DNA from 4 places in the Corallincola spongiicola genome. Region 2 is predicted to be linked to each of the others. Evidence: riboswitches for the same ligand, from Rfam matches in the RefSeq annotation. Region 2 holds a riboswitch; each other region holds the start of a gene.
What was found. Region 2 has a riboswitch for cobalamin ahead of cobT (nicotinate-nucleotide--dimethylbenzimidazole phosphoribosyltransferase). Riboswitches for the same ligand answer to the same signal wherever they lie in the genome.
Positions count from the first base shown of each region.

Region 1: linked by a shared signal. The riboswitch ahead of nrdD (anaerobic ribonucleoside-triphosphate reductase) and the one ahead of cobT (nicotinate-nucleotide--dimethylbenzimidazole phosphoribosyltransferase) in region 2 are both predicted to bind cobalamin.
Region 3: linked by a shared signal. The riboswitch ahead of nrdA (class 1a ribonucleoside-diphosphate reductase subunit alpha) and the one ahead of cobT (nicotinate-nucleotide--dimethylbenzimidazole phosphoribosyltransferase) in region 2 are both predicted to bind cobalamin.
Region 4: linked by a shared signal. The riboswitch ahead of EXY25_RS08580 (TonB-dependent receptor domain-containing protein) and the one ahead of cobT (nicotinate-nucleotide--dimethylbenzimidazole phosphoribosyltransferase) in region 2 are both predicted to bind cobalamin.

Region 1 covers NZ_SHLY01000002.1:827,459-829,659, forward strand. Annotated here, with positions in the region: gene nrdD (anaerobic ribonucleoside-triphosphate reductase) at 1-1,222, opposite strand, end outside; cobalamin riboswitch at 1,379-1,592, opposite strand; gene EXY25_RS18810 (RHS repeat-associated core domain-containing protein) at 1,700-2,201, shown strand, end outside.
Region 2 covers NZ_SHLY01000001.1:25-2,225, reverse strand. Annotated here, with positions in the region: gene EXY25_RS00020 (adenosylcobinamide-GDP ribazoletransferase) at 1-350, opposite strand, end outside; gene cobT (nicotinate-nucleotide--dimethylbenzimidazole phosphoribosyltransferase) at 350-1,375, opposite strand; cobalamin riboswitch at 1,464-1,611, opposite strand; rRNA gene rrf (5S ribosomal RNA) at 1,864-1,979, opposite strand; partial or broken rRNA gene EXY25_RS00005 (23S ribosomal RNA) at 2,122-2,201, opposite strand, start outside.
Region 3 covers NZ_SHLY01000002.1:350,729-352,929, reverse strand. Annotated here, with positions in the region: gene nrdA (class 1a ribonucleoside-diphosphate reductase subunit alpha) at 1-773, opposite strand, end outside; cobalamin riboswitch at 910-1,136, opposite strand; gene EXY25_RS07305 (DUF2167 domain-containing protein) at 1,329-2,201, opposite strand, start outside.
Region 4 covers NZ_SHLY01000002.1:659,032-661,232, forward strand. Annotated here, with positions in the region: gene EXY25_RS08580 (TonB-dependent receptor domain-containing protein) at 1-1,315, opposite strand, end outside; cobalamin riboswitch at 1,371-1,511, opposite strand; gene EXY25_RS08585 (cobalamin-binding protein) at 1,540-2,201, opposite strand, start outside.

The DNA.
Region 1 (2,201 bases), on a different contig from region 2:
CCACACCCAGATTGTTGCGGCCATCATGAACCTCCACGCCGTCCTCTTCATACTGACCTAAGAAACTACGGCAGCCCATCGGTGTCTTAAAGGATCCCGTGACTTGCACCACTTGCTCGTAGTTCAAAATATCTGGATACATGCGCTTCGAGGCACACTCTAAGGCCAACTGTTTGATCCCGTAGTTGGGATCTTGCGGGCTGCGGTTAAGGCCCTCTTTAATGACAAACACCAGTTTCGGAAAGACGGCGGTTTTGCGATTACGGCCTAATCCGGCAATACGATTCTGCAGAATGGAACGTTGGATCAGTTTGGCTTGCCAGCTTTCACCCAAACCAAAACCGAAGGTCACAAACGGCGTTTGGCCATTGGCGGTGTGCAGTGTATTCACCTCATATTCCAATGACTGAAAGGCGTCATGACACTCTTTTTCAGTTTGCGCTTGGGCGAACGATTCGGCATCCGATACCTGCCACTCGGCAGCTGTCGCCAAGTGCTTCTCGTAGCTGGTGGTGACATATGGTGCCAGTACCTCATCGATACGATTGACCGTGGTGCCGCCATAGATATGGCTTGCTACTTGGGCGATGATCTGTGCGGTAACCGCCGTGGCTGTGGCAATCGATTTTGGCGTATCGATCTCCGCGTTACCCATCTTAAAGCCTTGCTCTAACATCCCTTTTAGATCAATCAGCATGCAGTTAAACATCGGAAAAAACGGCGCGTAATCCAGGTCATGGTAGTGCAACTCTCCCCGGTCGTGGCCGCTCACCACATCCTTTGGCAGAATATGACGACGGGAGTAATGCTTGGCGACGATACCCGCCAACAGATCACGCTGGGTGGGGATCACCTTGCTGTCTTTATTGGCGTTTTCATTCAGCAGATTCAGGTCGCTCTGCTCCATTAAGCCGCGTATTTCCTGATTCAGGTGGCTGGCTTTTTCTCGGGCCAGATCGCGGTCGTGACGGTACTCAATGTAAGCGCGGGCCACTGCTTTTTGCTCGCTGGCCATCAAGCTGTCTTCCACAGCTTGTTGGATCTCGTCGATATGCAAGTCGGAAAGCGGTGCTAATTGACTCGCTACCTGCTCGGTGATCTGCTCAGCTATTTTTGCCGAACGAATGCCGACCACTTCGCAAGCGCTTTGTATCGCCAACTGGATCCGTTTGGGGTTGAAAGGGGCGCGACTGCCATCCCGTTTAATCACGACCTGCTGCATGTTCATCTCCTGAACTTATTATTCTGTACTGTTTAGATTGATGTAGGGCGATGGTAAGCGAGGGCAAATAGTCACAGCATGATAAGTAGGCGAACATCAGCTAACGCTGACCATATCGCCCAATAATTCATGTTGCACTGGTGCACCCCGCCCAGCATGGCATTGGTGATTGCGGCAGGTCTCCTGGCTTCTGGTATTGAGTAAACTGCCGCCTTCCCAGCGCTAAGCCAGTGGCTTTGCCCATTAGATATGGACAGAAGATGCAGCGTACCAACCAGATACAGTTACGGGGGTAGCTCCGGTTTCTCACCGGATTCCCTATTGTCCCCATGCTTGCGCATGTGTGTGGACCACAATCTGCATATATAGTGGCAGCAAAAAAGCTGAGGCACTAGATGTGGTGTTTGGTGAACTAAGGTTTCATTGATCGAAGGCAAGTTTTTGGATGGGTGAAACCAAGGAATCATTTAAAATGTGATGCTGCCAATGGATCCCGACGGTGATGGCAAGAAAATCTATTTCAATATGCGCTTCCCGGGCCAGTATTATGACTATGAAAGTGGGCTGCACTATAACTACTTCCGGGATTACGACCCTGAAACTGGGCGCTACATTCAGTCTGATCCCATTGGCCTGAATGGTGGATTGAATACCTATGGGTATGTTGGGAGGAATCCTACGGGGTTTGTTGATCCGTTGGGGTTGCTTGTATGGAGCCAAAGTTATGGTGGTAGCATAGTGAAAAATGGTACCACCTTGTCTGGCAGCATAACTTTAGTTATTGATCATACTGGAAAATTTATGGTCTTGACTACGCCAGAATATGGGTTTTCTACGCTTAGAAATGGAGTGTTTACCCGAATAGTCGACGTTATGCCATATACAACCGTAGTCGATCTACTCGACAAAGGTATCTCTTTGTCATTGTCAAAAGGAGTATTCAAGCTGTCTATTACGTCGCCTGGCGTAGACTCCTGCT
Region 2 (2,201 bases):
CCATAAGTACCTATACGAGAATCTTTCATGATCCTCAACTTATGCGCGCAATCTAAACCGCCACCAAGCCCGTCACAGGTATCCGCTAGGCCATCTTCATGGAACGCTCCGGTAATAAGAACTGATGCAGCCATAGACAACATAACGCCAATCGTCGTGCCCAGCGCATCAACACAAAGCAAATATACAGCAGCGGCAGCCAAGCCAATAAGGGAACCAACCACGGGAAAATACACGCAGCACCGACTTAACCAGCGAGGATCAAACTCCCCCGGGATCACAACCGGGACACGAGTAAGAAATTGCACGGCTACAAGAAACAGACGCCACTGTAATTGAAACCAATTCATTATTGACTGACGCCCGCATCACCAAAAGAAGCCATCTCATTAAGAAATCCAACGGCACTTTGGCACAAAGGATACGCAAGCGCTGCCCCAGTGCCTTCACCGAGTCTCATTCCTAAATCTAGTAGGGGTCTAGCATTCATCTCTGCCAGTAAACGTTGGTGCCCACGTTCATCTGATGCATGACAAAAGACGAAATAGTCGCGTGCCGCAGGGGCAATTTTATAAGCCAACAAAGCGGCCACTGAAGCAATAAAGCCATCGACAAGAACCACCATTTTACTTTCGGCTGCAGCAAGCATAGCCCCCGTCATCATCGCTATTTCAAAACCGCCTGCCGCTGCCAGGGCTGAGACCGGATCAAGCCGGCCGTTAACGCGAGCTAGCAACTTGCTGACGACAGCAGCTTTCAGCGAAACGCCAGCATCATCCACACCGGTTCCTCTCCCTACGCATAGATCAGCTTGGATCCCCGTCACTAACGCCATCAACGCAGCGGCAGACGTTGTATTCCCTATTCCCATTTCACCAAAGCCAACAATATTTGTGCCAGTACGCTGCGCGCCAGCAATCAGCTCCTTCGCGTGCGAAAAGGCAAACTGTACTTGTTCTGAGGTCATAGCGTTTTGCAGCAAGAAATTCTTCGTACCCTTACCCAAAGAGCAATTCAGCAGCTTATCAGAGTATTCAATCGTGGAGCTGATGCCTGCATCGACGACGTAAAGCTGAATATCGTGTTGCCGACAAAACACATTAATTGCAGCACCACCGTTGACGAAGTTCATCACCATCTGCGAAGTCACCTCTTTTGGATAGGCACTAACCCCTTCATCGGTGATCCCATGATCGCCAGCGAATACCCAAAACACAGGCTTTGTAAGCGCAGGCGTCGCTGAGTCCTGAATTTGAGCGATCTGCAATGCCAGCGTTTCTAAAGCACCCAATGCGCCCAACGGCTTGGTTTTGTTATCAATGGTAGTTCGAATTAATTGAGTTCTATCGTCACTAATATGGCTAATTGACCACATCTGCTCACCTGCTTAATAAAGAGATAATCAGCTAAAAATGGAGGGAGCATTACTGATAATGCCCAGCCCTCCGAGTTACCCGCTCGGCTGCTGTGCTAGGAGTAAAGCTGGTCATCTGACTTACACAAAACTCTTATCAAACAAATCGTTGAACCAGGTAGTGATCACAGTTGCGGGTACAGTTGTGGATTCTCACCACATTCCCATTTGGAAAGACTTTATTCCCAGAATGACAGGAGAGATGAGTATACGGGTAAACACGCCATGGTCACAACGCTAGGCTTTAATCAATAACGGAGAGAGATTGAAAGTTGTATCGTTTCACTGAACAAACTAAATGAAGAACGATACGCTACTTCATAGTAGCCACGGCGCTAAAGGCTGCTCCAACAAAAAAGCCCTTCGCTTGGGCGAAGGGCTTTACTGTTTTCAATGGCCTTAAACGCAAAAAGGCTACCCTATCGGGTAGCCTCTTCACTGTATTAGGTGTCTGGCGGTGACCTACTCTCACATGGGGAAGCCCCACACTACCATCGGCGCAATTGCGTTTCACTGCTGAGTTCGGAATGGGATCAGGTGGTGCCACAACGCTATGGCCGCCAGACAAAAACTTAATTAGGAAAATGCCGACTGTCACTCTATCGATTTTGGCGTGTCTTGCACGTCACTTAACTCACGCCCTCCACGGATGGAGGAAGTGCTGAAAAATGTCTGGAACATTTTCAGTAAAACTTCTTAGGGGTTGTATGGTTAAGCCTCACGGGCAATTAGTACAGGTTAGCTCAACGCCTCACAACGCTTCCACACCCTGCCTATCAACGTCGTA
Region 3 (2,201 bases), on a different contig from region 2:
TTAATACCAATACCCGCACGCTGACTGACATAGCGCACAATCGCAGAGGTGGTGGCGTTAATGGAATCCAGCGAATCACCGCATTCAATCAACACGCAAGAGCTGAACTGGCGAGTTGGCGTACGCACGCCCGCCATAATCGGCGTTGGCAAAGAGATTTTGAACGTAGACACCGCATCATAAAAGCGACGGACATAATCCAGACGAATGGACCTGTCGTAGTTAGCAAACAAACACGCACCGATCAGCAGATAGAGAAACTGCGGGCTTTCGTAGAACTCTCCTTTCACCCTGTCCTGAACCAGGTATTTACCTTCCAGCTGCTTCACGGCAGCGTAAGCAAAGTCCAAGTCCCGTTGGTGGTCGATAAAACCATCCATCAGGGCGAACTCTTCCATGCTGTAATCCGTTAGTAGCTGGGCATCGTAACGTTGCAGATCCACCAACCGACCCACGTGCTGGTATAGCGAAGGCGGCGTGTATTGGCCATAGGCTTTTTTACGCAGATGAAAGATGTTCAGCCGGGCAGCCAGATATTGATAATCAGGAGTCTCTTCCGAGATCAGATCCGCCGCAGACTTAATCAATGTTTCATGAATATCTGACGTGGTAATTCCGTCGTGAAATTGCAGATGTGCTCTAAGCTCGACTTGAGATACAGAGACAGTATCAAGCCCTTCTGCCGCCCAGGTGAGTACCTTATGGATCTTATCCAGATCGAGCGGTTCATGGCGGCCATCACGTTTGGCAATTGAGATATTTTTGTTATTCACCTTGTCGAACTCCGTAGCGACAAGGCAGGGGAAGGTATGACGCCAGCCATGCTAGCGTTCAGGCGAACAGCCGGGCATGGTCGAGCCACACACCGGATCACCCCGCCCGATGTTTGACGAATCAGTTAATTGGTGCGAAAAACACACCGCGACGGCAGGTCTCCTGGCTTGTGCGTCTTCGCCTTGACTCGCCTTCCCGGAATCTCATTCCAGTGGCTATTGAGCGTGGCTCTGCACTTACAGTTGCGGGGGCAGCTGCGGAATTATTAGCGGAAAAAACACCACTAATTCACCGCATTCCCTATTAATCCGTGGGCATTCTATTGAAGACGCCCTTGGGAACCGTTCGGCACATATAGTGGTTCAAGAATTGATTTACGTCAACATATAGTGTTTAAAAGGTGATTTGATATACAGAAGTTAAATAAAAAATGAGCATTACAAATGCAAAAATTAGATTTGCTCAATGCTCTCCATTCGGAGAGCATCAACTCACGCTAGGTGTTGACCCCAATATCCCCGGCGGCGCAAGGTTTACAGGGTAACCTTCAAAAACTAATCTTTCTTACCCGTGATAGCGCGGAATACGCCACCAATGGCAACTAAAGCCAGCCACCAAAACTTTTTCAACAGCAGCAAAAAACCGGCAATAGCACCCGTTTTTGCCGCCAGTTTGCCGGCAACAAGCGCACCTAAGCCATAAGCTGCTACCTCATCATAGGAGGGGTCAAAATCTTCGTAACGATGACCATCAACGAAGTTCACCATCGCCAGTACGCTATCTAAACTGCCATTGATCTGATCAAGTTGGTTCATACCAGCAACAAAATTCATCTCCAGCACGCCTTTGCGACCTAAGCTGCGGATGCTGTAGTTCAGGGTATGATTGGGATCGTGGTCAAACTCCAGCTCTTTCGCCCAATAGAGTTGATGACGACTTTTGTCGTAGTAAGGCCGAGCAGCCCAACCGACTAAATCAATTGAGCCATAACCTGCTGCTTCGCGCTCACCGCTCTCTGACCGGGTATCCGCCTGCATCTCTTCTAACAGTTCGTCATAATCAATGTTGTAGGCATCTTCATCAGAAACGTAACCATCTTCTTCAAATGAGATGACAACCGCCCAGGAATCCTCGTCCAGCGGAGTCTGCCCAGCAGGCAACAACATCCCCAAAGCGCCAGTGCCTGGCGGGTTTCCCCAAGCCTCGCTGAGCACACGCTCGGCGTCTTGCGGATCGAGATAATAGAAATCATCCGACACATGAAGTCGAGCCATGCTGCCCGGCAACAGAATCTCGCCGGTTTGCGGATCCAGCGATGATAAGAACTCCGAAGACCATGCCAGATAAGCCTGATCTTCAGCACTCAACATCTCATCTTGAGCAAGCAAAGTGCAGGGTAAAACAGATGCAATAAAACAGAGGGCGGG
Region 4 (2,201 bases), on a different contig from region 2:
TCAGGTCTGGATTGCCTTTCGAACCAAATGACTCCGGATAATAAAGATCATTAAAAGTCGGTGCTTTGAAGCTGTGCCCCGCATTGAGCGCCACCAGCAGTTTGTCTGTCACGTTATAGCCGATGCTGGCATTGTAAGTGGTTTCTGAGTCGATATTTTCGACATCATCGTAGCGAATGGCTGCTTCTGCGATCCACTTTTGATCTTGAAACAGGGCGTTGCCAAAGATCGCCGATACGTCGCGGGAATCTTCCTCATAGTCGGTGTTGGCGTTGATATCTTCGCGATAAAAATCAACACCGGCAGAAACCGTGAACGGGTTGTATAGCTGATAGTGGTTAACCCAGCTCACTTGCTTACGACGCGTTTCAAAGAAGTCGCCGTCGCCTTTGGCAATACCGTTGCCATAGTTCTTGTTGTAATCCCGACTTTGGGAGAAGGCGAAGGTACTTAGCCATTGTTCTGTTTGGTAATTACCTCGCAGTTGCCAAAGGTAATTATCGTAATCATTCTTGTTGGCACCGTAGCTGTTGTCATAGTCGTTGCTGCCATCATCAACCTGGCCTATCCAGTCAACGACGATCTGCTCGTTGACGCGATAATCACCGCGGATCGCGGCAGATAAGCGATCGTAACCGTCGTCGTCAAACTCGGTATCTTCACGGGCATCAAAGCCACGGCTATCTTCGGCGCTCAGGCTGATGGTGGTGGTACCAGCATCGTAGCCAACACCTATCTGACCATCACCGCTGACGTATGAGTCGCTGCCGGTTTCGGCACCTAACTGATATTCACCTGCACTCATGCGACGGGTAAAAATATTGATCACGCCGCCAATCGCATCGGATCCCCACATCGAGGCTCTTGGCCCTTTCACCACTTCGACACGTTCGATCTGTGCCATGGGCAAGTTCTCGATCGCTTTGTTGCCAAGGGTCGCGGAACCACTGCGAACGCCATCGATCAGGATCAGAGTTTGGTCAGAGCCGGTACCGCGGGTAAACAGCGAGGTTTGTTGACCTGCGCCCCCTTGCCGGGCAACGTCCAAACCGGCGACAGTGGCTAATAGATCGGCCAATGATTTTGGTTGCAGCTTGTCTATCTCACCACGGGTGATCACTTCGACCGAGGCCATGACCTGGTCTATATTTTGTGGTGTTCGGCTAGCTGTGACTATGATGTGTTCAACCGCCGGATCATCGGTGGGGAGAACTTCATCTGCCACCGCGTGATTGCTGATAACACCGCCCAGTGTTAGCAGACAAATCTGGTACCAAGGGGTTTTGCTTGTTGTGGTTCGAAACGTGTTGTGCATTGTTTTCCTCATAAATGACGCCCTCCGCGTCAGGTTCAATGTGTAACGGCTTACCTGCCGCAAAATAGCTTGGGTCGGTTCCGGACTCTGTGATCATCGATCTCAGTTACCGTTGCGGGGGCAGTGCCGGATTTTCACCGGCTTCCCGAATGGCATCAGTGGCTTGCACTGTGCCGCCCAAACCTGTTGTTTAACCGGTTACTTAACCGATCGAATGGTTCTGTCTATCTGTTGTTGTCCTGTTCCGCGTAAAGGCTACGTGCGGTCATCAGTGATTCACATAGTCGGTGCATGCCATCGAGTGCACGGGGTGAAAAACGGTGCAGTAGATCGCCATCAATACCATAGATCTGTTGATGTTTTACGGCTGGCAGTTCCTGCCAAGCTTGCCAATCGAAATCGGTCGCGCTGTTACTGCCATGATCATCTGGGTGCACGATCACCTGGGCTTCGCTTAGTAGAACTTGCTCTAAGCTGACTTGCGGGTAGGCTGTTTTCGCCTCGGCCATTACATTGACACCGCCACAATGGTCGATCATTTGATGGATCCAGCTCTGTTTCGACACGCTCATTAACGGGGTGCCCCATAGCTGATAGAACACCTTGATTGGCGGTTGGTTTTTGTAGGCTCGTCTTAGTCCCAGCATGCGCTGGCGGTAGGCGGTTGCCGCTGCATGCGCCTGCTCTTGATAGCCAAGCATCTCGCCAAGCTGTTCCATTTCGTTGGCAACCTCTTCCAGCTTGCTCGGTTCGCTGTGGTAAATGGGATAACCCATACGCTTGAGCTGTTCGATATCACCGGGCTGATTTCCACCTTGCCATACCACGATGAGATCGGGCTTTAGTTCTATCACCCGATCGAGCTGTATGCCGTGATAGCCGCCAA